DNA from 3 places in the Streptomyces sp. NPDC037389 genome. Region 3 is predicted to be linked to each of the others. Evidence: predicted binding sites of a transcription regulator. Region 3 holds the regulator's gene; each other region holds the start of a gene.

Region 1 (9,536 bases), on a different contig from region 3:
GCTGAGCGAGCAGGCGACGGAGCTCCACGACCGCCACCGCGTGGAGGTCGAGGTGCTCCGCGCCGACCTGTCGCGGGAGGAGGACATCGCGGCGGTCGAGGCCCGGCTCTCGGATCGCAAGAACCCGGTCGACCTGCTGGTCAACAACGCGGGCTTCGGCAACAAGGGCCGCTATCTCGAGGTCGCGATGGCCGACGAGCTGACGATGCTCAAGGTGCACTGCGAGGCGGTGCTGCGGCTGACCTCGGCCGCGGCGGCCGGTATGCGGGAGCGCAGGCGCGGCGGTGTGGTCAACGTGGCCTCGGTCGCCGCGTTCGTCCCCCGGGGGACCTACGGAGCGAGCAAGGCGTGGGTGGTGCAGTTCACCCAGGGCGCCGCGCGGGATCTGGCGGGCAGTGGGGTGCGGATGATGGCGCTCTGCCCCGGCTTCGTCCGCACCGAGTTCCACCAGCGGGCCGGCATGGGGACGGACAACGTGCCCGGCTGGATGTGGCTGGACGCCGACAAGCTGGTCGACGCGGCGCTGAAGGACCTCGCCCGGGGGAAGGCGCTGTCCATCCCCGACCCCCGCTACAAGGCGCTGACCGGTCTGCTGAAACTGGCCCCCCGCCGCGCGGTCTCGCGCGCCGGCTCGTCGACGGGCCGCCGCTACGGGCCCAACTGACGGCACCGGCTGACGGCACATCGGCACCACAACGGGCCGGGGCCCGGCCTCCCCACGAGGGAGGCCGGGCCCCGGCCGTATCACCCGGATGGGCGAAGGGTGCGTCAGTGGGCGTGGCCGTGACCGTGACCGGCCTCGGCGGGCTCCTCTTCCTTCTTCTCGACGACCAGGGTCTCGGTCGTGAGCAGCAGGGAGGCGATGGACGCGGCGTTCTCCAGGGCGGAGCGGGTGACCTTGACCGGGTCGATGACGCCGGCCTTCACCAGGTCGCCGTACTCGCCGGTCGCGGCGTTGAAGCCCTGGCCCTTGTCGAGCTCCGCCACCTTGGAGGTGATGACGTAGCCCTCGAGGCCGGCGTTCTCGGCGATCCAGCGCAGCGGCTCGACGGCGGCGCGGCGGACGACGGAGACACCGGTGGCCTCGTCGCCCTCCTTGCCCAGGTTGCCCTCGAGGATCTTGACGGCGTGGACCAGAGCGGAGCCACCACCGGAGACGATGCCCTCCTCGACCGCGGCGCGGGTCGCGGAGATGGCGTCCTCCAGACGGTGCTTGCGCTCCTTGAGCTCGACCTCGGTGGCCGCGCCCACGCGGATGACGCAGACGCCACCGGCGAGCTTGGCGAGGCGCTCCTGGAGCTTCTCGCGGTCCCAGTCCGAGTCGGTGGACTCGATCTCGGCCTTGATCTGGGCGACGCGGCCCGCGACGTCCTCGGAGTTGCCGCCACCGTCGACGATGGTGGTGTCGTCCTTGGTGATGGTCACGCGGCGGGCGGTGCCCAGCACGTCCAGACCGGCCTGGTCGAGCTTGAGGCCGACCTCCTCGGCGATGACGGTGGCACCGGTGAGGGTGGCCATGTCGCCCAGCATCGCCTTGCGGCGGTCGCCGAAGCCCGGGGCCTTGACGGCCACGGCGTTGAAGGTGCCACGGATCTTATTGACGACCAGGGTCGACAGGGCCTCGCCCTCGACGTCCTCGGCGATGATCAGCAGCGGCTTGGAGCCACCCGCCTGGATGATCTTCTCCAGCAGCGGCAGCAGGTCCTGGATGGAGGAGATCTTGCCCTGGTGGATCAGGATGTACGGGTCGTCGAGGACGGCCTCCATACGCTCCTGGTCGGTGACCATGTACGGCGAGAGGTAACCCTTGTCGAAGGCCATGCCCTCGGTGAAGTCCAGCTCCAGGCCGAAGGTGTTGGACTCCTCGACGGTGATGACACCGTCCTTGCCGACCTTGTCCATGGCCTCGGCGATCAGCTCGCCGACCTGCTTGTCCTGCGCGGACAGCGCGGCGACGGCGGCGATGTCGGCCTTGTCGTCGATCGGACGGGCGGTGGCCAGGAGCTCCTCGGAGACGGCCTTGACGGCGGCGTCGATGCCCTTCTTCAGGGAGGCCGGGGAGGCACCGGCGGCGACGTTGCGCAGACCCTCGCGGACCAGCGCCTGGGCCAGCACGGTGGCGGTGGTGGTGCCGTCACCCGCGATGTCGTTGGTCTTGGTCGCCACCTCCTTGACGAGCTGGGCGCCCAGGTTCTCGTACGCGTCGTCGAGCTCGACCTCGCGGGCGATGGTGACACCGTCGTTGGTGATGGTGGGGGCGCCGAACTTCTTGTCGATGACGACGTTGCGGCCCTTGGGACCGATCGTCACCTTCACGGTGTCGGCGAGCTTGTTGACGCCGCGCTCAAGGGCGCGACGGGCGTCCTCGTCGAACTTCAGGGTCTTGGCCATGGGGTACGTATCCTTCGCCGGGTCTCAAAACGAACCGCGCCCCCGGCGCCCGGCTGTGCAGGCGCGGGAACCAGGGGCACTGTTCACAAGCTTCGAAGGCTCAGGGAGCCTCGGGTGAACTACTTCTCGATGATCGCGAGAACGTCGCGAGCCGAGAGGACGAGGTACTCGTCACCGTTGTACTTCACCTCGGTGCCGCCGTACTTGCTGTAGAGCACGACGTCGCCGACCTTCACGTCGAGCGGCAGGCGCTCGCCGTTCTCGAAGCGGCCCGGGCCCACGGCCAGGACAGCGCCCTCCTGGGGCTTCTCCTTGGCGGTGTCCGGAATGACCAGGCCGGAGGCCGTGGTCTGCTCGGCGTCGAGCGGCTGGACCACGATGCGGTCCTCGAGCGGCTTGATGGCAACCTTGGAGCTGGCGGTCGTCACGATCCGACCTCCCCCTTCGGAGATCTCACGGGGTTAACTGTCTGAGGTGGCGACCAGGAGTCCCGTCGTCGCGGGTGCCGGAACCTGCCCGTCGCCGTGTTTGGCACTCACCGGTGGAGAGTGCCAACGGAGCCGAGACTATGACGCGGTTAGCACTCGGTCAAGCGGAGTGCCAATTCGCCGTGCGGCGAGCTTTGATCTACCCCGTGGACGGGGGCGTACTCCTACGATCTCCCGGGCCCGGGATCGACCCCTCTACAGGTAGTCCTCCAGCCGGGCCACCGTGAAGCCCTGCGCCTGGATGCTGCGCAGCATGTTGGTCACCATCCTGGTCATCGTGGTGCCCTTGAGCTCCTGGGGCCCGCGGAAGTGGGCCAGGACGATGTCGCCGGGCCGGAGGCCGCCGCCCTGCGCGTAGCGCATGTCGTTGATCTGCATCGTCGCCTCCCACAGCACGACCGCGCGCACCCCGCAGCCGGCCGCCGCGGTGAGCGTGGCGTCGTTGTAGTTGCCGTAGGGCGGGCGGAAGAGGACCGGGCGGCCGCCGAACCGCTTCGCCAGGGCGTCCTGCTGCCCGCAGATCTCGCGCTTCTGCGCCTCGGCGGAGAGGGTGCGCAGGTTGGGGTGGGAGAGGGTGTGGTTGTCGATGCCGTTGCCGAGGGCGCGGAGCTTCTCGAAGTAGCCGTAGCCGGCGCCGGCGCGGGCGATGTCGTCCGTCAGGAACATCGTGAACGGCACCTTGAGGTCCGCCGCCATCTTGAGGAACTCCGGGTCCTTCTCGGCCCCGTCGTCGAAGGTCACGAAGACGACCTTGTCCTGGGTGGGCACGCGCCGGATCACCTGCGGCGTCGCGCCCGGCCCGAAACCGTCGGTGAGCTTCTTCGCGGGCGGGGCCGGGGGCGCGGCCAGCGGCTTGTCCAGGCCCCAGCGGCGGTACGCGTCGGGGGCCGCCGGGGAGGCGGGGGCGGAGGAGGGCGCGGTGGGCGTCCCGGCCGCCTTGTGCGGCTTCTCCGGGCCGCCGGAGGAGGAGCCGGAGCATCCGGCGAGGACGCCGGTCAGCAGCAGGGCGGCGGAGGCGAGGGCGGCGGCGCGTATTCGGCCGGAAACAGACGTGCTCACATACACGATTCTTGTTCACTCGTTCGGGTACCGCACGGGCCCCCTCACCCTCCTCCCGCTCCCCACGCCGCGAGAGGTGGCGAGAGAATGAGACACGTGCCCGCACCGAACGCCCCCGCCACCGATGCCTTTGCCGCCCTCCTCGCCGACGAGGGCCGCGCCCTCCTCGACGAGCTGCGCGACTTCGACCCCGCCCAGGAGCTCGCCACGGCGACCCGGCTGCGCCGCGACCACCCCGCCGAGCTGGTGTCGGCGGCCATCGGTCAGGCCCGGCTGCGGCAGCGCGCGGTCGCCAAGTTCGGCGCCGAGGACGCGTACCGCATGTTCTTCACCCCGAACGGTGTCGAGCAGGCCACGCGGGCCGGTGTCGCCGCCTACCGGGCCCGGCGCTTCGAAGCCCTCGGCGTGCGCAGGCTGGCCGACCTGTGCTGTGGCATCGGCGGCGACGCGATCGCGCTGGCCCGCGCCGGCATCGAGGTGCTCGCCGTCGACCGCGACCCGCTGACCTGCGAGGTCGCCCGCGCCAACGCGGCCGCCCTGGGCCTGTCCGAGCTGATCGAGGTGCGCTGCGCGGATGTCGCCGAGATCGACACCTCGTCCTACGACGCCGTCTTCGTCGACCCCGCGCGGCGCGGCGGCCGGGGCCGGATCTTCGACCCGGAGGCTTACTCGCCCCCGCTGTCCTGGGCGATCGAGGCGGCCCGTACGGCCCCGCACGCGGCCCTGAAGATCGCCCCCGGCGTACCCCACGAGGCGGTGCCCGAGGACGCGGAGGCCGAGTGGATCTCGGACGGCGGCGATGTGAAGGAGGCCGTGCTGTGGTTCGGCACGGACGCCGGCACCCGCCGGGCGACCCTGCTGCCGGGCGGCGCGTCCCTGGTGGGCCGGGGCCTGCCGGACCCGGCCGTCCGGCCCGTGGGCCGCTACCTCTACGAACCGGACGGCGCGGTCATCCGCGCGCACCTGGTGGCGGAGGCCGCGGCGGAGCTGGGCGACAGCGGTCTGGACGGCGGCCTGATCGACGAGACGATCGCGTATGTGACGAGCGACGAGCTGCGACCGTCGGACTACGCCACGGCGTACGAGATCACGGACGTGCTGCCGTTCAACCTGAAGAAGCTCAAGGCGATCGTGCGGGAGCGCGGCATCGGGGTCGCCGTCATCAAGAAGCGGGGGTCGGCGGTGGAGCCGGAGGAGCTGCGCAAGAAGCTCAAGCTCTCCGGCCCCCACTCGTGCGTGATCGTGCTGACGCGGGTGGCGGGTGCGCCGGCGATGCTGCTGGGGCAGCCGGTCCGGGCATGACCCGGAACCGGCGGGGCCCTCACTCGTAGAGGTTCTGCTTGCTCAGCTCGTGGACGTGGTCGTGGTCATGCGCGTGCCCATGACCATGGCCGTGCTCGTGGTCATGCTCGTGGTCGTGGCCGTCCTCGCCCGGCACGTGCGTCTCCGTCACCGGCAGCGACGAGTCCGCCGACAGGTCCCACGACGAGGCGGCGCGGCCCCGGGCGACCATCTCGGCGCCCAGCGCCGCCACCATCGCGCCGTTGTCGGTGCACAGCTTCGGCCGCGGCACACGCAGGGTGATGCCGGCGTCCTCGCAGCGGCGCTGGGCCATGGCGCGCAGGCGGGTGTTGGCGGCGACGCCGCCGCCGATCATCAGGTGGTCCACGCCGTGGTCCTTGCAGGCGCGGACGGCCTTGCGGGTCAGGACGTCGACGACCGCCTCCTGGAAGGAGGCCGCGACGTCCGCGACCGGCACGTTCTCGCCGGCCGCGCGCTTGGCCTCGATCCAGCGGGCTACGGCGGTCTTCAGGCCGGAGAAGGAGAAGTCGTACACGGGGTCGCGGGGGCCGGTCAGGCCGCGCGGGAAGCGGATGGCGTCGGGGTTGCCCTCGCGGGCGTAGCGGTCGATGACCGGGCCGCCGGGGAAGCCCAGGTGCAGCACCCGGGCGATCTTGTCGAAGGCCTCGCCCGCCGCGTCGTCGATGGTCGAGCCGAGCGGCCGGACGTCCGAGGTGATGTCGGGCGCCAGCAGCAGGGACGAGTGGCCGCCGCTCACCAGCAGGGCCATCGTGGGCTCGGGCAGGGCGCCGTGCTCCAGCTGGTCCACGCAGATGTGCGAGGCGAGGTGGTTGACGCCGTAGAGGGGCTTGCCCAGGGCGTAGGCGTACGCCTTCGCCGCGGAGACGCCAACGAGCAGGGCGCCCGCGAGGCCGGGGCCGGCGGTGACCGCGATGCCGTCGAGGTCCTTCGCGCTGACGCCCGCTTCCTTCAGCGCGCGCTGGATGGTCGGGACCATCGCCTCCAGGTGCGCCCGGCTGGCGACCTCGGGGACGACACCGCCGAAGCGGGCGTGCTCGTCGACGCTGGACGCGACCGCGTCGGCGAGCAGCGTGTGGCCGCGGACGATACCGACGCCGGTCTCGTCGCACGAGGTTTCGATGCCGAGGACGAGGGGTTCGTCAGTCTTGCGAGCCATGGGACATTCCTTGCACTGCGGACAGGGGATCGGAGAGGCGCATCACGAGCGCGTCGATGTTGCCGGGCTGGTAGTAGCCGCGGCGCACGCCCAAGGGCTCGAAGCCGAAGCGTTCGTAGAGGCGCTGGGCGCGGGTGTTGTCGACGCGCACCTCGAGCAGCACCTCACGGCACTCGAAGGCGTTCGCGGTGGTGAGGAGCTCGGTCAGCAGGCGGGCGCCGAGGCCGGTGCTCCAGTACTCCTTGGACACGGCGATGGTCTGCACGTCGCCGGTGCCGTCGACGGCGGCGAGGCCCGCGTAGCCGACGACCCTGGCCGCCCCGGCCTCGTCGACGGCCTCCGCGACGACGTAGCGGCGGTTGGCGTTCGCCCCGCGCGCGTGGGCGAGCTCCGACCAGAACAGGCCCTTGGACCAGGCGTCGTGCGGGAACAGCGCACGCTCCAGCTCCAGCACGGGCGCGATGTCCCACCAGCGCATCTCGCGGACGCGGATGGTGGCGGCTGCTGCGGCGGCGGCCGCTTCGGCTGGCCCGGTCACTGCGGCGTGACCACCTTGTAGTTGGCCGGCACCTGGGCGTCGGGACGGCGCAGGTACAGCGGCTGGTCCGGCAGGAACTCCCCGCCCGTGCGGAGCTTCTCGGCGGCCAGCGCCGCCAGCGAGGCCGCCGACTGGTGCTGCGGCAGCTCCTCGCGCACGTCCGAGAAGGCGTCCCGGTAGAGCACCGCGCCCGCGCCGACGGCGGTCAGGCCCGCGAGTCTCTCGGTGAGCTCGGCGGGACGGTCCACGGCGGGCTCGGTGATCCGGGTCCGGGCGTCGGCGTAGCGCGCCCAGTAGACCTCCTTGCGGCGGGCGTCCGTCGCCACGACGAACTCGCCCGTGAGCCCCTGCTGCCCGGCGGCGTACGCGATGCCGTCCAGCGTGCACAGACCGTGGACGGGAACGGACAGGGTGGCGCCGAAGGTGGCGGCCGTGACGATGCCGACGCGCAGACCGGTGTACGGGCCGGGGCCGACGCCCACGACGATCCCGGTGACGGCGTCGAGCTTGGTGCCCGCCTCGCGGAGGACCCGGTCGACGGCGGGCAGCAGCAGCTCCCCGTGCCGACGGGCGTCCACCTGGGTCGACTCGGCGACGACGGACTCGCCGTCGTGGAGGGCGACGGTGACGGCGGGGGTGGCGGTATCCAGAGCGAGCAGCAGCACGTGACAAGCCTACGGCGCACCATGGGGCGGGCGGCGCGCGCATGGGCCCCAAGCCGGGGGCGCGGCGGGGGCACGGGCGGGTGCTACGGTCAGCCGCATGGCCGTACGAAGCCGCGGTACGGCCGCTCCGCACGGGCCGGCACGCCGGCGCCGGGACGACGGCGGGACAGCGGCGACAGCACACAGCAGCACAGCAGCACGCGGGACGAAAGGTGCGCAGCGTGGCACGTAGCAGCTCGGGGATCATCGTGGCCACGCTCACCGCGGCGGCCCTGGCCGGGGTCGGCTTCCTGGCCGTCCAGGCGGAGGCCGCCCCCGATCACCCCGCCACGCACGCCTCGGGCAAGGCCGCCGGCAAGGCGAAGGGCGGGGAGCAGGGCAAGGACAAGGCCGTCGGCGCCACCGGGCAGGAGCAGGGCAAGGCGCCGAACGCGATCCCGGAGAACTCCGGCACCGGCCTGCGCGTCATCTACGGGCTCGCGCAGAAGCGGGTGTGGCTGGTCGGCTCGGACGGCAAGGCCACCCGTACGTTCGAGGTGGCGCCCAGCACCGTGAGCCCGCCCCCGGGCAGCTACGCGGTCACTTCGCGCGCGCCCACGGTCACCGGCTCGGACGGCATCCCCATCGAGCACGTGGTGCGCTTCCACCGGGACGCCGCCGGGGTCGTCTTCGGCTTCAGCGCGGCCGTGGACGGCTCCTCGCCCAAGCCGGACGTCACGAAGAAGACGGGCGGGATCCGCGAGCAGCCGGCCGACGGGCGGGCGATGTGGGAGTTCGCGGTGAACAACACGCCGGTCGTCGTCGTTCCGTAGCCCAGGTCGTTCCCTAGCCCAGGTCGTTCCGTAGGTCTTTCAGGCGGCGTCGCGCGCGGCGCCGCCCTCGTCGTCGTCCGCGTGCCCGGTGGCGGGCTCCGGCGCCTTCGGGGGCGTGGAGACGGCGTCGGCGGCGGCACAGTACGCCAGGAGGTCGCGCACCGACAGGGGGCGGGGGCGCTCCTCGGCGGCGGTGGGCGTGGGCTCGGGCTCGTGGGCCGACATGAATGCCTCCTGGGGCGGCTCGGGCCGGTCGGAGGCGCCGCGGTCACCTTCTACTTAGGTAGACCTAACCGACCCTCCTGCCCTCCATGTGACCACGCCCGGTGTCGCGCGCGCAACATCTTGCCGACGGCTTGTCGGAACGAGCTCCGTCACCACCCCAGAGGCGCGAGGTCCACGCCCGCCCAGCGGGCACCGACGCCGGTGACGGTCACGCTGCGTACGTCGTCGGCGTCCTCGTCGCCCTCGGCCGGGGCGTCCGCGCCCACCGCGCGCTCGATCACGACCCGCAGACGGTCCTCGGACAGCTCCTCGACCTTGCCGTCGCCCCACTCCACGACGATCACCGACTCCGGCAGCGAGACGTCGAGGTCCAGGTCCTCCATCTCGTCCAGCCCGCCGGACAGCCGGTAGGCGTCGACGTGAACGAGGGCGGGGCCGTCGCCCAGCGGCGGGTGCACCCGGGCGATGACGAAGGTCGGGGACGTGACGGCACCGCGCACACCGAGCCCCGCGCCGAGCCCCCGCGTCAGCGTCGTCTTGCCGGCGCCCAGCTCCCCGGAGAGCAGCACGAGATCACCGGGCCGCAGCAGTGCGGCGAGCCGGCGGCCCAACTCCCGCATGTCGTCGGCGGACTTGACGGTGAGACGTGCGGCGTTCGGCGCGGAGGTGTCCTGCGGGGTGCTCATGTACGCCGATGGTAGCCGCCGCGCGTTGTGGGCAATCGTTCCGCGGGGCTGGGGGCACCTCCCGGCGGTAGCCGGGGGAGGGTGGGCACAACGCCGGAACGACGGCGTCGGCCACCCCGCCCTGGCCACCGTGCGGGGCGCGGGTCGTTTACTCGGGTGCGGCCCGGTGGGCGGTCGGCGCCCACCCGTTCCG
Region 2 (9,536 bases), on a different contig from region 3:
CAAGGGCGTGGCCCTCGCCGAGTACGTCCGCGAGGCCGGCGCCTCCGCCGTCCTCTACGCCGGTGACGACCTCGGCGATCTCGCCGCCTTCGCGGCGGTCGAGAAGCTGCGCACCGAAGGGGTGCCGGGCACCCTGGTGTGCAGCGGCAGCGCCGAGGTCGCCGTGCTCGCCGAGCGGGCGGACCTTGTGGTGGACGGGCCGGTGGGAGTGGTGGAGTTGCTGGCCGGGTTGGCCGAGCGGCTCGGCTGATTTCCTTTCTATTCGCCTTTACTCGCCGTCTTCCGCCTTGGGGTCCTTGGCCGCCGGCTTCTCGTTCGTGAGACCCAGGGCGGACAGCGCGGTCGTCCAGTCCTTCGCGATCGCCTGCTGGGCCTTCACCAGCTCGGTCTTCCCCGAGCAGATCGCCGCCTTGAGCTTGCTCTCGACGACGTCCTTCGGATTGTTCGGCCCGGCTCCCGCCTTGTGGCCGGGAGAGGGCGGCTGGACCCACAGATTGCGCGGGTCGTTGGGGTCGCCGCCGAGCTGGAGGCTGATGAGGTGGTCGTACTCGGCGTCCTTCATCGACCCCTTGTAGCCGTACGAGGCCGCGTTCGCGGTCTTCTCCCGGCTGGTGATGTTCGTGCCGGGACGGATGTCGGACGTGTAGCCGCTGCGGCAGATGGTGGTCTTGAGGGTCGCCTGGGTGACCTTGGGATTGGTGGCGCCCGGGGTGCACTTGGGGTCGGGCAGTGGCTCCTTGGCGGCGGTGTAGCGGTAGGAGCACGTACCGGGCGGGGGCTGGTTCTGGACGGTGTACGAGCCTTGGGGACCCGGTCCGGCCGGGACCGCGACGGCGCCCCCTCCGGACGAGGACGGGGATGAGGATGAGGATGAGGGCGAGGACGGGGTGCCCGACGGACCGGCCTTCGCCGCCTTGGAGCCGGCGTCCTTGCCGCTGTCGGAGTCCGAGGAACAGCCGGTGGCGGTGACGGCTATGAGCGTGGTGGCGGCCGCCACGAGAGCGGCCCAGCGCTGAGCGTTCGGCATGGGCCATGGCTACCCGCCCGCCGGGGGAGAGGTGCCGGGCGGTGGAGGCGTTGGCCCGTACGGACAGGGTCGCAGAACGCGCCGCGTACTCCGGCGCCCCGCAGGGGCGCGGGGCAGTGTCGATATGCGGCTACCGCCGCGTGGGCGCGACAAGCCCCCACCGGCCCGCGGTGGACCGACAGCCGGCTACCCGCCCTGGAGCGCCGCCAACTGCTCCGTGAACCACCGCGCCGGCGGCAACCGCGTCGCCGCCGCCGCCAACCGCTTCGCCCGCTCCGCCCGCTCCCCCGGGTCCATCAGCAGGGCCAGGTGCAGGGCGCGCGCCGTCGCCTCGACGTCGTACGGATTGACGACGATCGCCTCCTCGGCCAGCTCCGCCGCCGCCCCCGCCTCGCGGGACAGCACGAGGACGCAGCCGTGGTCGGAGACGGCCGGGACCTCCTTGGCCACCAGGTTCATGCCGTCGCGGATCGGGTTGACCAGCGCCACGTCCGCCATCCGGTAGGCGGCCAGGGAACGGGCGAAGTCGTCCTTCACATGGAGGATCACCGGCTGCCACTCCGCCGTGCCGAAGGCGGCGTTGATCGATTCCGCGACGCGCTCCACCTCGGCGGTGTAGTCGCGGTAGACCTTCAGGTCCTGCCGGGAGGGGTAGGCGAAGGCGATGTGCACCACCTTGCCCCGCCAGTGCGGCCGGTCCTCCAGCAGCCGGCGGTAGGCGTGGAGGCCGCGCACGATGTTCTTGGACAGCTCTGTGCGGTCGACCCGCAGGATCGTCCGGCGCCCCGGGCCGACCTGCTCCCGCAGGGCCGCCAGCCGCTCCTCCACGTCGGGCCGGTGCGCGCGCTCGCGCAGGAAGTCCGCGTCCGCGCCGAGCGCGTGGACGCCGAGCCGCGTCGTACGGCCCGCGAAGCGGACCGCCGCCGCCGTCCCGTCCTCCTCCCGGATGACCTCGGCCTTCAGGACGTCCGCGCAGCACGCGGCGAACGCCTCCGCCCAGCGGTGGGTCAGGAAGGCCGCCCGGTCGCCGCCGAGGACGCCGCGCAGCACCTGCTCGGCGATGTCGTCCGGCAGCAGCCGGTAGTAGTCCGGCGGGGCCCACGGGGTGTGGGAGAAGTGGCCGATGCGCAGGTCGGGGCGGCGGGTCCGGAGCAGCCCGGGGACGAGGGTGAGGTGGTAGTCCTGGACGAGCACGACGGCGCCCTCCGCCGCCTCCTCGGCGATCGCGTCCGCGAAGGCGGTGTTGTACGCCTCGTAGGCCGCCCACTGGCCCCGGAACTCCTTGTCGAACACCGGCTCGACCGGGGTCTGCCAGAGCATGTGGTGGGCGAACCACAGCACGGAATTGGCCACGCCGTTGTACGCGGCGGAGAACGTCGCGGCCGGGATGTCCAGCATCCGCACCCGCAGCCCGCCCGTGTCGGCCGGGTCGAGTCTTCGGCCCGCGCTCCCCGCCGCCAGCCGGTCGCCCTCGCCCAGCGCCGCGCACACCCACACCGCCGCCGCGCCCCGGGGGTCCCGCCCGATCTCGCTCAGCCCGGACACCAGCCCGCCGCCGCCCCGCCCCGCCGCCAGCGAGCCGTCCTCGCGAAGCGCGTACGAGACGGGCCCCCGGTTGGACGCCACGACGATGGGCGCGGCGGTTACCGGGGCAGTGGCTTCCGGGGCGGACGGGGGATGCTCAGCGACCATGTCGCCAGCCTTGCCGCCCGGGGAACCGCTCAAACGTACGCACGGCCCGTCGGGTGGCACACGGGAACGTCCCGTTCCCTTCCCCGGGAGCTTCCCTGTGCGCTTCTTCGTGCGCCTTTTCGCGCGCTACGCCGCGCGTCGCCGGGCGTACTCCGGTATCTCCGCCATCGGTGGCCGCTCCTCCGTGTCCACCGCGTACGTCTGCGGCACGAACCCCTCCGCCGTGCGCTCGAACTGGGTGAGCTCCGGGCGCACCAGATGGCCCCGGGCCAGCCGCAGCTGCGCCGTGCGGTAGATCGTCGCGGCCATCCGGCCCAGCGCCCGGCCGTCCTGGTGGCGGTGCTTGCGCACGCCCACGTCGACCTGCGCCAGCGCGTCCAGGCCCACCGTGTGCAGCGAGTCCACGAGCAGGCCCAGCTCCACGCCGTAGCCCACGGGGAACGGCAGCCGCTCCAGCAGTGAGCGGCGGGCCGCGTACTCGCCGCCCAGCGGCTGGACGAAGCCCGCGAGCTGCGGCCAGTGGAGATTCAGCAGCGGGCGCGCCACCAGCTCGGTGACCCGGCCGCCCTGCCCCGCGACCTCGCCCAGCGGGCGGTCGTACATCGCTTTGACGAACCGCACCTCGGGATCGGTCAGCAGCGGGCCGACGATCCCCGAGACGAAGGCGCTGGAGAAGTCTTTAAGGTCGGCGTCGACGAAGCAGACGACGTCGCCCGTCGTCACCAGCAGGGACCGCCACAGCACCTCGCCCTTGCCGGGCAGCGCGGGCAGCCGCGGCAGGATCCCGTCCCGGTGCACGACGCGCGCGCCGGCCGCCGCGGCGACCTCGGCGGTGCGGTCCGTGGAACCGGAGTCCAGCACCACCAGCTCGTCCACCAGGGGGACGGACTCCGACATCAGCTCGCGGCGGATCGTCGCCACGATCTCGCCGACGGTCGCCTCCTCGTTCAGCGCCGGCAGCACCACGCTGACCGTGGTGCCCGTGTCCGCCTTTGCGGCCAGCAGCTGGTCGAGCGGACGGTCGGCGGCGGACCAGGACCGCCGGGCGAGCCAGCGTTCCACCTCTTCCAGCACGCGCATAACTCCTGTCGTTGTGACGCATCTCGCGGTTCGGACGGCCCTCTCAAGCGACCATCCCTTCCGTTACAGTCTTGAACAACGCGGACGGCCGTCCTATGTCGGGGGTCGTCGCGCGCACAAACGCCTGGGTCCGCCCAGCGCCATACCGCTCATCCAGAGGGGCAGAGGGATACGGCCCGTTGAAGCCCCGGCAACCCTCCAGCCGGTCTCACCGTTCACACGGCGAGGCTCCCGGCGGGGAAGGTGCCAATTCCGTCTCGTGGCGACGTTCGCCGCGAGGAAGATGAGGAGAAAGGGCCTCGCCTCCATGGCTGTCGAAGCCGTTGAAAGTCGTACCTCCGTACCCGCTTCCGCCTCCTTCGGTCCCGCTGTGGCGCTCTCCTGCCGCGAGTGCGGCGAGCGCTTCCCGCTCGGCCCCTCCTTCGCCTGCGTGGGCTGCTTCGGTCCCCTTGAGGTGGCGTACGAGCTCCCCGTCGGCGACCCCGAGTCGCTGCGCCGCCGTATCGAGGCCGGTCCCGCGAACATCTGGCGCTACGCCCCCCTGCTGCCCGTACCCGCCGACGTCGCGGACCGGCCGAACCTCAACCCCGGCTTCACCAAGCTCGTCAAGGCCGACAACCTCGCCCGCGAGCTGGGCGTCACCGGCGGGCTGTACGTCAAGGACGACTCCGGCAACCCCACGCACTCCTTCAAGGATCGCGTCGTCGCCATCGCCGTCGAGGCGGCGCGCGCCTTCGGTTTCACCACCCTCTCGTGCTCCTCGACGGGGAACCTGGCGGGGGCGGTGGGCGCCGCGGCGGCGCGCGCGGGCCTGCGGTCCTGTGTCTTCATCCCGCACGACCTGGAGGCCGGCAAGGTCGTGATGGCGGCGGTCTACGGCGGCGAGCTGGTGGGCATCGAGGGCACGTACGACGACGTGAACCGCTTCTGCAGCGAACTCATCGGCGACCCGCTCGGCGAGGGCTGGGGTTTCGTCAACGTCAATCTGCGGCCCTACTACGGGGAGGGCTCCAAGACCCTCGCGTACGAGATCTGCGAGCAGCTGGGATGGCGGCTGCCGGACCAGATCGTGGTGCCGGTGGCCTCGGGATCGCAGCTGACGAAGATCGACAAGGGGCTGAAGGAGCTCATCGCGCTGGGGCTGGTCGAGGACCGCCCGTACCGGATCTTCGGCGCCCAGGCCGAGGGGTGCGCGCCGGTCTCGCGCGCCTTCAAGGACGGGCACGAGGTGGTGCGGCCGGTGAAGCCGGACACCATCGCGAAGTCCCTGGCGATCGGCAACCCCGCCGACGGGCCGTACGTGCTCGACATCGCCCGGCGCACGGGCGGGGCCGTGGAGGACGTGGACGACGAGCGGATCGTCGAGGCGATCCGGCTGCTGGCCCGTACGGAGGGGATCTTCGCGGAGACGGCGGGCGGGGTGACGGTCGGGGTGACCCGGAAGCTGCTGGAGGACGGGCGGCTGGACCCGTCCCTGACCACCGTCGTGCTCAACACGGGCGACGGCCTCAAGACGCTGGACGCGGTGGCGGCGGGGCCGACGGCGACGATTCCGCCTTCGCTCGACGCTTTCCGGGCGGCGGGGCTTTAAACGCACGTCGCCGTTTCCCTTTCCCCGGTCTCTTAAACCAGCCTTTCAATCAAAGGTGACCCCATGAGCGTCAATGTCCGAATCCCCACCATCCTTCGCACCTACACCGCCGGTAAGGCGGAAGTCCCCGCCGAGGGAGCCACTCTCGGTGAAGTGATCGCCTCACTGGAGAAGAACCACCCCGGAATCGCCGCGCGCGTTCTCGACGAGAGCGGAAAGCTGCGCCGTTTCGTCAATGTGTACGTCAATGACGACGACGTACGGTTCGAGGGCGGACTGGAGGCGGCCACTCCGGATGGCGCCGGAGTGTCGATCATTCCCGCGGTCGCCGGCGGCTGACCGAGGGCGGCCCGGCCCCGGCACGGCCCTTGGGCGGCCCGGGGCCGTGCCGGGGTCCGGGCCGCCGGACCCTTGGCCCGACCCTTTCGAAGCGTTCCTGCGGAATTCACCGGAATCACCCCGCCCGTAAAACGGACGGGGTGATTCCGTCTGTTGAAGCGCGATACAGTTGGGGCGTTCCCCCTCCGGTGTCACTGCCGAACGCATATGAGAACCCGTCAAATTGTGCCCACGACATGTGCACGAATTGCCGGGTTGGTTGCGTTATGCCCGGTCCGACTTGCCCAAGAAGCTGGCGAAATCGGTGGTAATAACCGATCGGCCGCGCCCGGAATTCTCGTCCGACTGACCTGTTGCAGACGGCATCCGTGCAGATACATTCAGCGGCGGTCGACGCGTTCCGGCGCACACCCCCATCCTGTCTGGGGGTGAGGTCTGACCCGGGTCCGCGAGGTGCGGTCCTGCGCAAGGGCCAGTAATAGGGGAGTTAGGCATGGCTCAGGGCACCGTCAAGTGGTTCAACGCGGAGAAGGGGTACGGCTTCATCGCGGTCGACGGTGGTGCGGATGTTTTCGTCCACTACAGCGCGATCCAGATGGACGGCTACCGCACCCTCGAGGAGGGGCAGCGGGTCGAGTTCGAGATCTCGCAGGGCCAGAAGGGGCCGCAGGCGGACATGGTCAAGGTGACCGCCTGACCGGCGCGCATCGACCACCGGCTCACTCAGCTCGCCGAGGGGCTCGCGTCTTCCATGACGCGGGCCCCTCGTGCGTCCCGTGCCACGTCCATGTGTGGGTTCCCCCGGCGCGGGGCAGGTTGGTGTGAGGCGCTTGCACTCGCAGGGGTCGAGTGCTAATCATTGGGCTTAGCACTCTCCGAGTGAGAGTGACAGATTTGGACCGTCGGTGAGGTCTACGGGCCAAGCGGGGCAAGGAACCGCAGGGCACGCAGGCCGTCCGTCGCGGGCGCCAGCGCGGTCCGGAGCAGTCTCTCCACCCCGTCCTGGGAGGACCACTTCACATGGCCAAGATCATCGCGTTCGACGAGGAGGCACGGCGCGGTCTCGAGCGCGGGATGAACCAGCTCGCCGACGCCGTCAAGGTCACCCTCGGCCCCAAGGGCCGGAACGTCGTCCTCGAGAAGAAGTGGGGCGCCCCCACGATCACCAACGATGGTGTGTCCATCGCCAAGGAGATCGAGCTCGAGGACCCGTACGAGAAGATCGGCGCCGAGCTGGTCAAGGAGGTCGCGAAGAAGACGGACGACGTCGCCGGTGACGGCACGACGACCGCGACCGTCCTCGCCCAGGCGCTGGTCCGCGAGGGTCTGCGCAACGTGGCCGCCGGTGCCAACCCGATGGCCCTGAAGCGCGGTATCGAGAAGGCCGTCGAGGCCGTCTCCGCCGCCCTGCTCGAGCAGGCCAAGGACGTGGAGACCAAGGAGCAGATCGCCTCCACCGCCTCCATCTCCGCCGCCGACACCCAGATCGGCGAGCTCATCGCCGAGGCCATGGACAAGGTCGGCAAGGAAGGCGTCATCACCGTCGAGGAGTCCCAGACCTTCGGTCTGGAGCTGGAGCTCACCGAGGGTATGCGCTTCGACAAGGGCTACATCTCGGCGTACTTCGCCACCGACATGGAGCGTATGGAGGCCTCTCTCGAGGACCCGTACATCCTGATCGTCAACTCGAAGGTCAGCTCGGTCAAGGACCTGCTGCCGCTCCTCGAGAAGGTCATGCAGTCCGGCAAGCCGCTGCTGATCATCGCCGAGGACGTCGAGGGCGAGGCCCTGTCGACCCTGGTCGTCAACAAGATCCGCGGCACCTTCAAGTCCGTCGCCGTCAAGGCCCCGGGCTTCGGCGACCGCCGCAAGGCCATGCTGGGCGACATCGCCATCCTCACCGGTGGCACGGTCATCTCCGAGGAGGTCGGCCTCAAGCTGGAGAACGCCGGTCTCGACCTGCTCGGCCGCGCCCGCAAGGTCGTCATCACCAAGGACGAGACGACGATCGTCGACGGTGCCGGTGACAGCGAGCAGGTCCAGGGCCGCGTCAACCAGATCCGCGCCGAGATCGAGAACAGCGACTCGGACTACGACCGCGAGAAGCTCCAGGAGCGCCTGGCGAAGCTGGCCGGCGGCGTGGCCGTCATCAAGGCCGGTGCCGCCACCGAGGTGGAGCTCAAGGAGCGCAAGCACCGCATCGAGGACGCCGTCCGCAACGCCAAGGCCGCCGTCGAGGAGGGCATCGTCGCCGGTGGTGGCGTGGCCCTGCTCCAGGCTTCCTCGGTCTTCGAGAAGCTCGAGCTCGAGGGCGACGAGGCCACCGGTGCCGCCGCTGTGAAGCTGGCCCTGGAGGCCCCGCTGAAGCAGATCTCCGTGAACGCCGGCCTCGAGGGTGGCGTCATCGTGGAGAAGGTGCGCAACCTGACCCCGGGCCACGGCCTCAACGCCGCCACGGGCGAGTACGTCGACATGATCGCCGAGGGCATCATCGACCCGGCGAAGGTCACCCGCTCCGCCCTTCAGAACGCCGCGTCCATCGCCGCGCTGTTCCTGACCACCGAGGCCGTCATCGCCGACAAGCCGGAGAAGGCCGCCGCGGCCGCTCCGGGCGGCATGCCGGGCGGTGACATGGACTTCTGATCGACCTGACAGGTTGATCGACCGTCCTGCGGTTCACCGGGGCGGCACCCTCCTCACGGGGGGTGCCGCCCCGGTGGCGTTTCCGCCCCCGATTCCGGGCGCCCACGCCCGTACCGCCCCGGATGGGGGACACTGGAAGCTTCTCCCCGTGCGCGAAATGGAAGGCCGAGGCGTGAGCGGACCCCTGATCGTCCAGAGCGACAAGACCCTGCTGCTGGAGGTGGACCACGAGCGGGCCGACGAGTGCCGGCGCGCCATCGCCGCCTTCGCGGAGCTGGAGCGCGCGCCCGAGCACATCCACACCTACCGGGTGACCCCGCTGGGGCTGTGGAACGCGCGGGCCGCCGGGCATGACGCCGAGCAGGTCGTCGACGCGCTCGTCTCGTACTCCCGCTATCCCGTGCCGCACGCCCTGCTCGTCGACATCGCCGAGACCATGGCCCGCTACGGGCGGCTGAAGCTGCTCAAGCACCCCACCCACGGCCTGGTGCTGGAGAGCACCGACCGGCCCGTGCTGGAGGAGATCCTCCGCTCGAAGAAGATCCAGCCGCTGGTGGGGGCCCGGATCGACCCGGACACCGTCGCCGTGCACCCCTCCGAGCGCGGGCAGATCAAGCAGACGCTGCTCAAGCTGGGCTGGCCCGCCGAGGACCTCGCCGGATACGTCGACGGCGAGGCGCACCCGATCGAGCTCGCCGAGGACGGCTGGGCGCTGCGCCCGTACCAGCGGCAGGCCGTGGAGGGGTTCTGGCACGGCGGCTCGGGTGTGGTCGTGCTGCCCTGTGGTGCCGGCAAGACGCTCGTGGGCGCGGGCGCGATGGCCATGGCGAAGGCGACGACGCTGATCCTGGTCACCAACACCGTCTCCGCGCGTCAGTGGAAGCACGAGCTGGTGAAGCGGACCTCGCTGACCGAGGACGAGATCGGCGAGTACAGCGGTACGCGGAAGGAGATCCGCCCGGTCACCATCGCCACCTACCAGGTGCTGACGACCAGGCGGAAGGGCGTCTACCCGCATCTGGAGCTCTTCGACTCCCGCGACTGGGGCCTGGTCGTCTACGACGAGGTGCATCTGCTGCCGGCGCCCGTCTTCAAGTTCACCGCCGACCTCCAGGCCCGGCGGCGGCTCGGGCTGACCGCGACGCTGGTGCGCGAGGACGGGCG
Region 3 (9,536 bases):
ACGCGGAGACCCGGAAGACACGGACCGCGCCGACGTCGAATCCCCCGTGGCCGGCGTCGACGCGATCGCGCGTCCCTGTCAGGGTCGCACGCGGGCCCTCCGCCGCACGATGGGAAGAACTACCCACCCGGGGGTGGGGCCTGCCATACCCCCGGGGCCGGTTCAGGGGACGATGCCCACCTGCTGGGCCAGGAGCACGGTGGAGACACGGTTGTTGGTGCCGAGCTTCCGGTAGATCTTCTCCAGATGGCGGTTGACCGTGTGCGGCGAGATCGTCAGCCGGCGGCCGATACCCGCCGCCGTCAGGCCCTCCGCCAGCAGCCCCAGCACGGTCAGTTCACGCGGTGTCAGCCCGTGCCCCGAGGGGTGGGCGGTGGTGAGGTCGGGCGCGGCGGTGCGCAGGCGGCGCAGTTCCTGGATGTGGTTGGCCGCGCCGATGAGCAGGGGCTGGAGGCGGGCGGCGAAGGCCACGTCCTGGGGGCGGAACCGGCCGTCGCGGCCCATGAGCACGAGCCGTACCGTGCCGGGGGCGCCGGGGAGGGGCAGGCCCATCTGCTCGGTGATGCCGAAGTCCCGGCGCGCCTCGCTGTACCACTGGGTGTGCCGCCAGCCCGCATAGATCTCGCCGACGGTCACCGGCTCGGACTCGCCGCTCAGGGTGTAGGACACCAGCGGATGACGCTGGGTCACCCGGCGCTGGACGAGGTCCCCGACGAACGGGGCGAGCCGCGGCGGTGCCCAGCCCTCCACCTTTCCGGTCAGCCGGGCCACGTCCACGACCGAGAAGGTGACCGAGTCGCAGCCCACCGTCTCCAGCAGCTGCGCGGTGATCAATTGCCAGGACGACTCGGGGTCGTCGCTCTCCAGAACGGCGACGGCGAGGTCGAGCATCCGCTCGTAGTCGCGTGTCTGGAGCTGCTGGGTCCGTGTCGTCATCCCCGCCGTCCGCCCCCCGGCTTCACTGCCCGTCAGCCCCAGCGCCCCGTGCGGCCCAGCAGCAGGGCCGCGGCCGCCGTGCCGGCGGTCGAGGTGCGCAGGACGCTCGGGCCGAGGCGGTAGGGGTGGGCGCCGGCCTCGGCGAAGGCGGCGAGCTCCTCGGGGGAGACGCCGCCCTCCGGGCCGACGACCAGGACGATGTCGCCGGTCTCCGGCAGGGGCGCCGTGGCGAGCGGGGTGCTGCCCTCCTCGTGGAGGACGGCCGCGAAGTCGGCGCCCGCCAGGAGCTGGGCGACCTGCCGGGTGGTGGCGAGCCCGGCGACGGAGGGGAAGCGCAGCCGGCGGGCCTGCTTGCCGGCCTCGCGGGCGGTCGCGCGCCACTTGCCCAGGGACTTCAGGCCGCGCTCGCCCTTCCACTGGGTGACGCAGCGGGAGGCGGCCCAGGGCACGATCGCGTCGACGCCGGTCTCGGTCATGGTCTCGACGGCCACTTCGCCGCGGTCGCCCTTGGGCAGCGCCTGGACGACGGTGATCCGGGGCCGGGGCTCCGGCTCGGAGCGTACGGAGGTGACGGCGACGTCCAGGTGGTCCTTGCCCTCGACGGCGGCGACGGTGCCGTGGACGCCCGTGCCGGAGCCGTCGGTCAGGACGATCTCCTCGCCCACGCGCAGCCGGCGCACCGAGACCGCGTGGCGGCCCTCGGGCCCGTCCAGCGGGAAGACGGTGCCGGGGAAGACACCCGTGAGGGCGCCCTCCTCGACCAGGAAGACCGGGGCTGTCATGACGTACTCGCTCTCTCGCCGCGCCGAATCACACTCGTGATCACACTCGTGTCCACTTCCGTACCTCCGGCTGTCACCGCGCGGTCAACGACACGCGCGCCGCGTCCAGTTCGGCCGTCAGGAGCCGTACCAGGTCGCCGGCGGGGAGCTCCCGGGCCAGGCGGTGGCCCTGGCCGGCCCACAGGTTCATGCCCTGGGGGTCGCCGGCGGCGGCCGCCGCCTTGCGCAGGCCGGAGGTCAGATAGTGGATCTGGGGGTAGGCGGCCGGGGCGTAGGGGCCGTGTTCCCGGAGGAAACGGTTCACCAGGCCGCGGGCGGGGCGGCCGGAGAAGGCCCGGGTGAGCTCGGTGCGGACGAACAGCGGATCGGTCAGGGCGCGCTTGTGCAGCTCGTGGGCCCCGGACTCCGGGCAGGCGAGGAAGGCGGTGCCGAGCTGGGCGGCGCTCGCGCCCGCCGCGAGGACGGCCGCCACCTGGGCGCCGCGCATCAGCCCGCCGGTCGCGACGACGGGCAGCGGGACGGCCTCCCGGACCTCGGCCACGAGCGCCAGCAGGCCGACCCCGGCGCCCGCGCCGTCGGCGTGCGGATCGTCGTGGTGGGTGCCCTGGTGGCCGCCGGCCTCTATGCCCTGGACGCAGACCGCGTCGGCGCCCGCCTCCCGCGCGGCCAGCGCCTCGGCGGCCGAGGTCACGGTCACCACGGTCACGGTGCCGGCCCTGGCGAGGGCGTCCACGGCCGTGCGGTCGGGACACCCGAAAGTGAAGGAGACGACGGGGACGGGGTCGTCGAGGAGGACGGCGAGCTTGGCCTCGTAGCCGTCGTCGGAGCCCTGGTCGGCCTCGCCCAGCGGGGTCCGGTACCAGGTGGACTCGCCGGCCAGTTGCTCGGCGTAGACCTCGATGGCCGCCGGGTCGGCGGCGGGCGGCTGGGGCATGAAGAGGTTCACGCCGAAGGGCCGGGACGTACGGGCGCGGAGCTGCTTGATCTCCTCGTACATCGCCCCGGGGGTCTTGTAGCCGGCGGCGAGGAAGCCGAGGCCGCCGGCGTCGCCGACGGCGGCGGCGAGGGCGGGGGTGGAGACACCGCCGGCCATGGGGGCCTGCACGATCGGGTGCTCGAACAGTCCGTTCAACGGGGCCATGAGCACATCGTGTCACAAGTGGGGTAACCGGGGGCTCAGCCCCCGATTACCCCGTAGCGATCGGACCTACCGTCCGTTGAACGCGTCCTTCAGCCGCGAGAACAGCCCCTGCTGCCCCGGCTTGAACTCGCCCGTCGGACGCTCCTCACCGCGCATCTTGGCGAGCTGGCGCAGCAGTTCCTCCTGCTGCGGGTCCAGCTTGGACGGCGTGGTCACCTCGACGTGGACGACGAGGTCACCGCGGCCGCCGCCGCGCAGGTGGGTGACGCCGCGCTGGTGCAGCGGGATCGACTGGCCGGACTGGGTGCCCGGGCGGATGTCGATCTCCTCGACGCCGTCCAGGGTCTCCAGCGGCACCTTCGTGCCGAGCGCGGCCGCCGTCATCGGGATGGTGACCGTGCAGTGGAGATCGTCGCCGCGGCGCTGGAAGACCGGGTGGGGCTTCTCGTGGATCTCCACATAGAGGTCGCCGGCGGGGCCGCCGCCGGGGCCGACCTCGCCCTCGCCCGCGAGCTGGATCCGGGTGCCGTTGTCGACACCGGCGGGGATCTTCACGGTCAGGTTCCGCCGGGACCGGACGCGGCCGTCGCCGGCGCACTCCGGGCACGGGGTCGGCACGACCGTGCCGAAGCCCTGGCACTGGGGGCAGGGGCGGGACGTCATGACCTGGCCCAGGAAGGACCGGGTGACCTGGGAGACCTCGCCGCGGCCGCGGCACATGTCACAGGTCTGCGCGGACGTGCCCGGGGCCGCGCCCTCGCCGCTGCACGTGGTGCAGACGACGGCGGTGTCGACCTGGATGTCCTTGGTGGTGCCGAAGGCCGACTCGTTGAGGGTGACCTCAAGCCGGATCATGGCGTCCTGGCCGCGGCGCGTACGCGAGCGCGGACCGCGCTGCGAGGCCTGGCCGAAGAAGGCGTCCATGATGTCGGAGAAGTTGCCGAAGCCCGCGCCGAAGCCACCGCCCGCACCCGCGCCGCCCGAGGAGGACAGGGGGTCGCCGCCGAGGTCGTAGACCTGCTTCTTCTGCGGGTCGGAGAGGACCTCGTAAGCGGCGTTGATCTCCTTGAACCGCTCCTGGGTCTTCGGGTCCGGATTGACGTCCGGGTGGAGCTCGCGCGCGAGACGGCGGAAGGCCTTCTTGATCTCGTCCTGCGAGGCGTCGCGCCGAACGCCCAGGATCGCGTAGTAATCCGTGGCCACTTACGACTCCGCCAGGATCTGTCCGACGTAACGTGCCACTGCGCGTACCGCTCCCATCGTTCCGGGGTAGTCCATGCGGGTCGGTCCGACCACGCCGAGTTTGGCGACGGCCTCGCCGCCCGAACCGTAGCCGACGGCGACGACGGATGTGGAGTTCAGCCCCTCATGGGCGTTCTCATGACCGATGCGTACGGTCATCTCCGAGCCCTTGGCCTCGCCGAGCAGCTTGAGCAGCACGACCTGCTCCTCCAGCGCCTCCAGCACGGGCCGGATCGTCAGCGGGAAGTCATGACCGAAACGAGTGAGATTGGCGGTACCGCCGATCATCAACCGCTCCTCGGTCTCCTCGACCAGCGTCTCCAGCAGGGTCGAGAGGACTGTCGAAACGGTTCCGCGATCATCCTTCTCGAAGGACTCGGGGAGGTCCTGCACCAGCTGCGGCACATCCGTGAACCGGCGGCCCACGACACGGCTGTTCAGCCGCGCGCGCAGATCCGCCAGCGCGTTCTCACCGACCGGCGCCGGGCAGTCCACCATGCGCTGCTCGACCCGCCCGGTGTCGGTGATCAGGACGAGCATCACCCGGGCCGGGGCCAGGGAGAGCAGCTCGACATGGCGCACCGTCGAACGGGTCAGCGAGGGGTACTGCACCACGGCGACCTGACGCGTCAGCTGCGCGAGCAGCCGGACGGTACGGGCCACCACGTCGTCCAGATCGACGGCGCCGTCCAGGAAGTTCTGGATGGCGCGCCGCTCGGGCGTCGACAGGGGCTTGACGCCCGCGAGCCTGTCGACGAAGAGGCGGTAGCCCTTGTCGGTCGGGATGCGGCCCGCGCTCGTGTGGGGCTGGGCGATGAAGCCCTCCTCCTCGAGCGCGGCCATGTCGTTGCGCACCGTGGCCGGGGAGACGCCCAGCTTGTGCCGCTCGGTGAGCGCCTTGGAGCCGACGGGCTCCTCGGTGCCGACGTAGTCCTGGACGATGGCGCGCAATACCTCGAGCCTGCGTTCGCTCAGCATCTCGCGCGCACCTCCAGTCCAGTGGTCCAGCCGTCGTACGACCGTACGGGTCCTACGGTTTCTTACCGGGTCTCACAGGGTCTTCACCCCTGGCACTCAATGGTCACGAGTGCCAGATCCCTCCAGCCAGTGTACGGCCGGGCCCCACGGCAAGGGCAAGGGCCGTCCTCGCCGCGAGCCTCCGGGCCCCTTCCCGGGCCGCCGCCGGGCAGGCAACCGTACCGCTCTGCCGCTAGCGTCACGGTATGCAGACGCAAGGGGATTCCGGCACCGCGCCGGCCGGCGGGGAGCACTGGGAACGGCTCGCGCCGGGGGTGGTACGCCGCAGGTTGCCGGGCTGGGACGCGACCGTCGGGGCGATCGCGGGGACGGACGGCGTGCTCGTCGTCGACACGGGTTCGTCGCTCCACGAGGGGGTGGAGATCCGCCGTGAGGTGCAGGAGCTCTTCGGGCTCCCCGTGACGCACATCGCACTCACCCACCCCCACTTCGACCACGTCCTGGGCACGGCCGCGTTCTCCGGCGTCCAGGTGTACGCGGCGGTGGGCGCCGAGGGGCTGATGGCGCGGGAGGGGGAGGAGCTGCGGCACGACGCGGTCCGGCACGGCATGGACCCCGACGCCGCGGCCGAGGCCGTGGACCTCCTCGTCATCCCCCACCACCCGGTGTCCGGGGAGCTCACCGTCGACCTCGGCGGCGGGCGACGGGTGCTGCTCGCCAACGTCGGCCCTGGGCACACGGCGCACGACCTGGCCGTACTGGCCGCGGGGGAACGCGAGGTCGTCTTCTGCGGCGACGTCGTCGAGGAGTCCGGCGAGCCGCAGGCGGGCCCCGACGCCCTCCCGCACGCCTGGCCGGCGGCCCTGGACCGGCTGCTGTCCCTCGGCGGGGACGACGCGGTGTACGTGCCGGGGCACGGCGCGGTGGTGGACGCGGCGTTCGTACGGGCGCAGCGCGACGCGCTGGCGGAGCGCTTCGGCGTGTCGTGACCGGGGTGTGGATCTTGAACCAGAATGGCCCGCATGTGGAGCAAGCGGTACAGCCCTGATCTCACTCCGCCGTGGAAGCGGTCCGCCCCCGTTCCCGAGGTCCCGGCCGAGCCGGATCTCGTGGTCGAGGAGGTCACGACCGGTTTCTGCGGGGCGGTGATCCGCTGCGAGAAGACGGCCCAGGGGCCGACGGTGACGCTGGAGGACCGCTTCGGCAAGTGCCGGGTGTTCCCGATGGAGCCGCGCGGGTTCCTGCTGGACGGCCGGGTCGTCACCCTCGTCCGCCCGCTCGCGGCTCCCCCGGCGGCCCCCGCCCGTACCGCCTCCGGCTCCCTCGCCGTCCCCGGCGCCCGCGCCCGGGTCGCCCGCGCGGGCCGCATCTACGTCGAGGGCCGGCACGACGCGGAGCTCGTGGAGCGCGTGTGGGGCGACGACCTGCGCATCGAGGGCGTCGTCGTCGAGTACCTGGAGGGCGTCGACGACCTCCCGTCGATCGTCCGCTCCTTCGCCCCGGGCCCCGACGCCCGGCTCGGCGTCCTGGTCGACCACCTGGTGCCGGGCTCGAAGGAGTCGCGGATCGCGGCGGAGGTGACGGGGGAATCCGAACACGTGCTGGTCGTGGGTCACCCGTACGTGGATGTGTGGGAGGCCGTGAAGCCCGCGTCGGTGGGGATCCCGGCCTGGCCGTCCGTGCCGCGCGGGGAGGACTGGAAGACGGGGGTGTGCCGGGGGCTGGGGTGGCCGGAGAACACGGGGGCGGCTTGGCAGCGGATTCTGGACTCGGTGCGGTCGTACAAGGACCTGGAGCCGCAGCTCCTCGGGCGGGTGGAGGAGCTGATCGACTTTGTGACGGTGGGGGGTTAGCGCTCCAGCGTCTGGAATCGGGATGTGTCCAGCGTGATCCCGAGCAGGTCGAGTGGCGCGGGGTCGCCGAATTTAGTGATCCGCTGCGCGCTGTAGTCGGCACCCGCACCGACTCCGGTCGGCTCGGTGAACAGCACGCACTTCGCCTCGAAAGGGTCGATGATCAGATACGCAGGCACCTGTCCGGCCGCATAGATCGACTTCTTGTCCGCATAGTCGCGACTTGCGCTGGTTTTGGACACGACCTCGAGCAGCAGCGTGACGGCCGGTGCGGGGATAAGGCGTCCTGGCCCCGTGATGATGCCACGCTCGTACACGACCAGGTCCGGCACTGGCTCACTCGGTTCGCCCGGAATGTCGATGTCTTGAGTCTGGAGCCGATCCCAACGGTCGCGAGGGATCTGGTCCTGGACGTCCTGAACGATCCAGTTATGGATTCGGTCAGGGCTCGCCATCATCACGATGTCCCCCCGCAGCAGCTCGACCCGCCAGCCCTCGGGAACCTCAAGGTTCTCGAAGAACTCGATCTTCGTCCGGTCATCCACAGCGGTCATCTCCGTGGTCCTCCACATCCGCCGCAGTCACATGTAACGGCAGCCTATGGAAAGCGTAGGCAGGCTCACAGCCTATGCGCGCACGTTCACTCGAACAGGTAATCAGTCCACCAGGTCCCGCACCACCGCATCCGCCAGCAGCCGCCCCCGCAGCGTCAGCGCCGCCCACCCCCGCTCGTACGCCTCCGGCCGCAGCAGCCCGTCCTGAAGCGCCCGGGCCGCCGCCCGTGAACCGGCCGGCTTCAGGAGCGACAGCGGGCACCCCTCCTCCAGCCGCAGCTCCAGCAGGATCCGCTCGACCCGCCGGTCCTCCTCGGAGAGGAGCTCGCGGCCCGCGCCCGGGGAGCGGCCCTCGCTCAGGGCCTGGGCGTACGCGCCGGGGTGCTTGACGTTCCACCACCGCACGCCGCCCACGTGGGAGTGGGCGCCGGGGCCCGCGCCCCACCAGTCCGCGCCGCGCCAGTAGAGCTCGTTGTGGCGGCAGCGGCCCGCCTCGCTCGTCGCCCAGTTCGAGACCTCGTACCAGGAGAATCCCGCTGCCGAGAGCGCCTCCTCGGCGATCAGATAGCGGTCCGCGTGGACGTCGTCGTCGGTCATCGGCACCTCGCCCCGCCGGATGCGCCGTGCGAGCTGCGTGCCCTCCTCGACGATCAGGGCGTAGGCCGAGACGTGGTCGGGGCCGGCGCCGACGACCGCGTCCAGGGAGGCGCGCCAGTCGTCGTCGCTCTCGCCCGGCGTGCCGTAGATCAGGTCGAGGTTGACGTGCTCGAAGCCCGCCGCGCGCGCCTCGGCCACGCAGGCCTCCGGGCGGCCCGGGGTGTGCGTACGGTCGAGGACCTTCAGGACGTGCTGCCGGGCGCTCTGCATGCCGAAGGAGACGCGGTTGAAGCCGGCGGCCCGCAGCTCCTCCAGGTAGCGGGGGTCGACGGACTCGGGGTTGGCCTCCGTGGTGACCTCGGCGCCGGGCGCGAGCCCGAACTCGTCGCGGATGGCGGCGAGCATCCGGCCCAGGTCGGCGGCGGGCAGCAGCGTGGGCGTGCCGCCGCCCACGAAGACCGTCTCGACCGGGCGCGGGTCGTCGCCGAGGACCTTGCGGGCCAGCCGGATCTCCTCGGCGACCGTCTCCGCGTAGTTGTCGCGGGAGGCGAGGGCGCCGCCGGAGCCGCGCAGCTCGTTCGCGGTGTAGGTGTTGAAGTCGCAGTAGCCGCAGCGGGTGGCGCAGTACGGGACGTGCAGGTAGAAGCCGAGGGGGCGCTGCCCGGAGCCGTCGAGGGCATGGCGGGGCAGGGCCCCGTCCTCGGGCATGGGCTCACCATCGGGCAGTACGGAAGGCATACCGTCCATTGTCCGGCATGGGACGGGCGTTCCCGGCCCGTGATCACTCCGCCTTGATCGTTCGCTCTGCCCCGATCACTCCGCCCTGATCACCAGCAGGGCCAGGTCGTCGTCCGGCGGGGTCGGCGCGAAGCCGTGGACGGCGCGGCGGATGCGCCCGGCGACGCCCTCGGCCGTGAGGCCCGCGCAGCCCGCGAGGGCGGCGGCGAGGCCGTCGCCGTCGTCGAAGAGGCGGTTTCCGGCCTTGCGCTCGGTGACGCCGTCGGTGACGCACAGCAGGGTGTCGCCGTGGGCCAGGTCGAAGGCCTGGCTGCCGTAGCCGACGTCGTCGACGACGCCCAGGAGCATCTGCGGCGCCGCCACGCTGCGCACCGACCCGTCGGGGCGCAGGAGCAGCGGCAGCGGGTGGCCGGCGCTGGCGAGGGTGCAGCGGACGCCGTCGCGGTGGGGTGCGAGCTCGCCGTAGAGGAGGGACAGGAAGCGCGGCCCCGTGCCGGCGGTCTCCGCTTCGGCCGCCTCCTCGCCGAGCATCCGGTTGAGCCGGGTGAGGACGTCGCCGACGCCGTACCCCTCCTTGGCGAGGAGCCGCAGCCAGGGGCGGACGAGGCCGGTGGTCACGGCGGCCTCGGGGCCGCTGCCGCAGACGTCGCCGAGGGCGAAGCACCAGCGGCCGCGGCCGGCGGCGAAGACGTCGTAGAAGTCGCCGCCGGCGGTC

What was found. Region 3 encodes HrcA, which represses chaperone genes, less so after heat shock. Its sites were predicted from a motif close to TTNGCACTCNGNNNNNCNGAGTGCNAA; they were not measured.
Region 1: the regulator HrcA is predicted to act here: its motif matches at 2,969-2,995, upstream of groES (co-chaperone GroES).
Region 2: the regulator HrcA is predicted to act here: its motif matches at 6,595-6,621, upstream of groL (chaperonin GroEL).

The regions. Positions count from the first base shown of each region.
Region 1 covers NZ_JBEZUS010000005.1:264,260-273,795, forward strand. The annotation lists gene AB0E98_RS13320 (SDR family oxidoreductase) at 1-664, shown strand, start outside; gene groL (chaperonin GroEL) at 769-2,391, opposite strand; gene groES (co-chaperone GroES) at 2,511-2,819, opposite strand; gene AB0E98_RS13335 (polysaccharide deacetylase family protein) at 3,075-3,938, opposite strand; gene AB0E98_RS13340 (methyltransferase domain-containing protein) at 4,026-5,240, shown strand; gene tsaD (tRNA (adenosine(37)-N6)-threonylcarbamoyltransferase complex transferase subunit TsaD) at 5,260-6,417, opposite strand; gene rimI (ribosomal protein S18-alanine N-acetyltransferase) at 6,401-6,895, opposite strand; gene tsaB (tRNA (adenosine(37)-N6)-threonylcarbamoyltransferase complex dimerization subunit type 1 TsaB) at 6,952-7,620, opposite strand; gene AB0E98_RS13360 (hypothetical protein) at 7,842-8,432, shown strand; gene AB0E98_RS13365 (hypothetical protein) at 8,472-8,657, opposite strand; gene tsaE (tRNA (adenosine(37)-N6)-threonylcarbamoyltransferase complex ATPase subunit type 1 TsaE) at 8,807-9,343, opposite strand; gene AB0E98_RS13375 (alpha/beta hydrolase) at 9,492-9,536, opposite strand, start outside.
Region 2 covers NZ_JBEZUS010000007.1:278,756-288,291, reverse strand. The annotation lists gene otsB (trehalose-phosphatase) at 1-250, shown strand, start outside; gene AB0E98_RS17995 (hypothetical protein) at 269-1,027, opposite strand; gene AB0E98_RS17990 (trehalose-6-phosphate synthase) at 1,214-2,719, opposite strand; gene AB0E98_RS17985 (glucosyl-3-phosphoglycerate synthase) at 2,846-3,793, opposite strand; SAM riboswitch class I at 3,946-4,089, shown strand; gene thrC (threonine synthase) at 4,107-5,390, shown strand; gene AB0E98_RS17975 (MoaD/ThiS family protein) at 5,454-5,729, shown strand; gene AB0E98_RS17970 (cold-shock protein) at 6,223-6,426, shown strand; gene groL (chaperonin GroEL) at 6,750-8,372, shown strand; gene AB0E98_RS17960 (DNA repair helicase XPB) at 8,545-9,536, shown strand, end outside.
Region 3 covers NZ_JBEZUS010000001.1:4,376-13,911, reverse strand. The annotation lists gene AB0E98_RS00060 (helix-turn-helix transcriptional regulator) at 163-936, opposite strand; gene AB0E98_RS00055 (16S rRNA (uracil(1498)-N(3))-methyltransferase) at 969-1,718, opposite strand; gene AB0E98_RS00050 (nitronate monooxygenase) at 1,792-2,859, opposite strand; gene dnaJ (molecular chaperone DnaJ) at 2,926-4,062, opposite strand; gene hrcA (heat-inducible transcriptional repressor HrcA) at 4,063-5,079, opposite strand; gene AB0E98_RS00035 (MBL fold metallo-hydrolase) at 5,325-6,068, shown strand; gene AB0E98_RS00030 (DUF3097 domain-containing protein) at 6,102-6,932, shown strand; gene AB0E98_RS00025 (Uma2 family endonuclease) at 6,929-7,486, opposite strand; gene hemW (radical SAM family heme chaperone HemW) at 7,589-8,821, opposite strand; gene AB0E98_RS00015 (ATP-binding SpoIIE family protein phosphatase) at 8,897-9,536, opposite strand, start outside.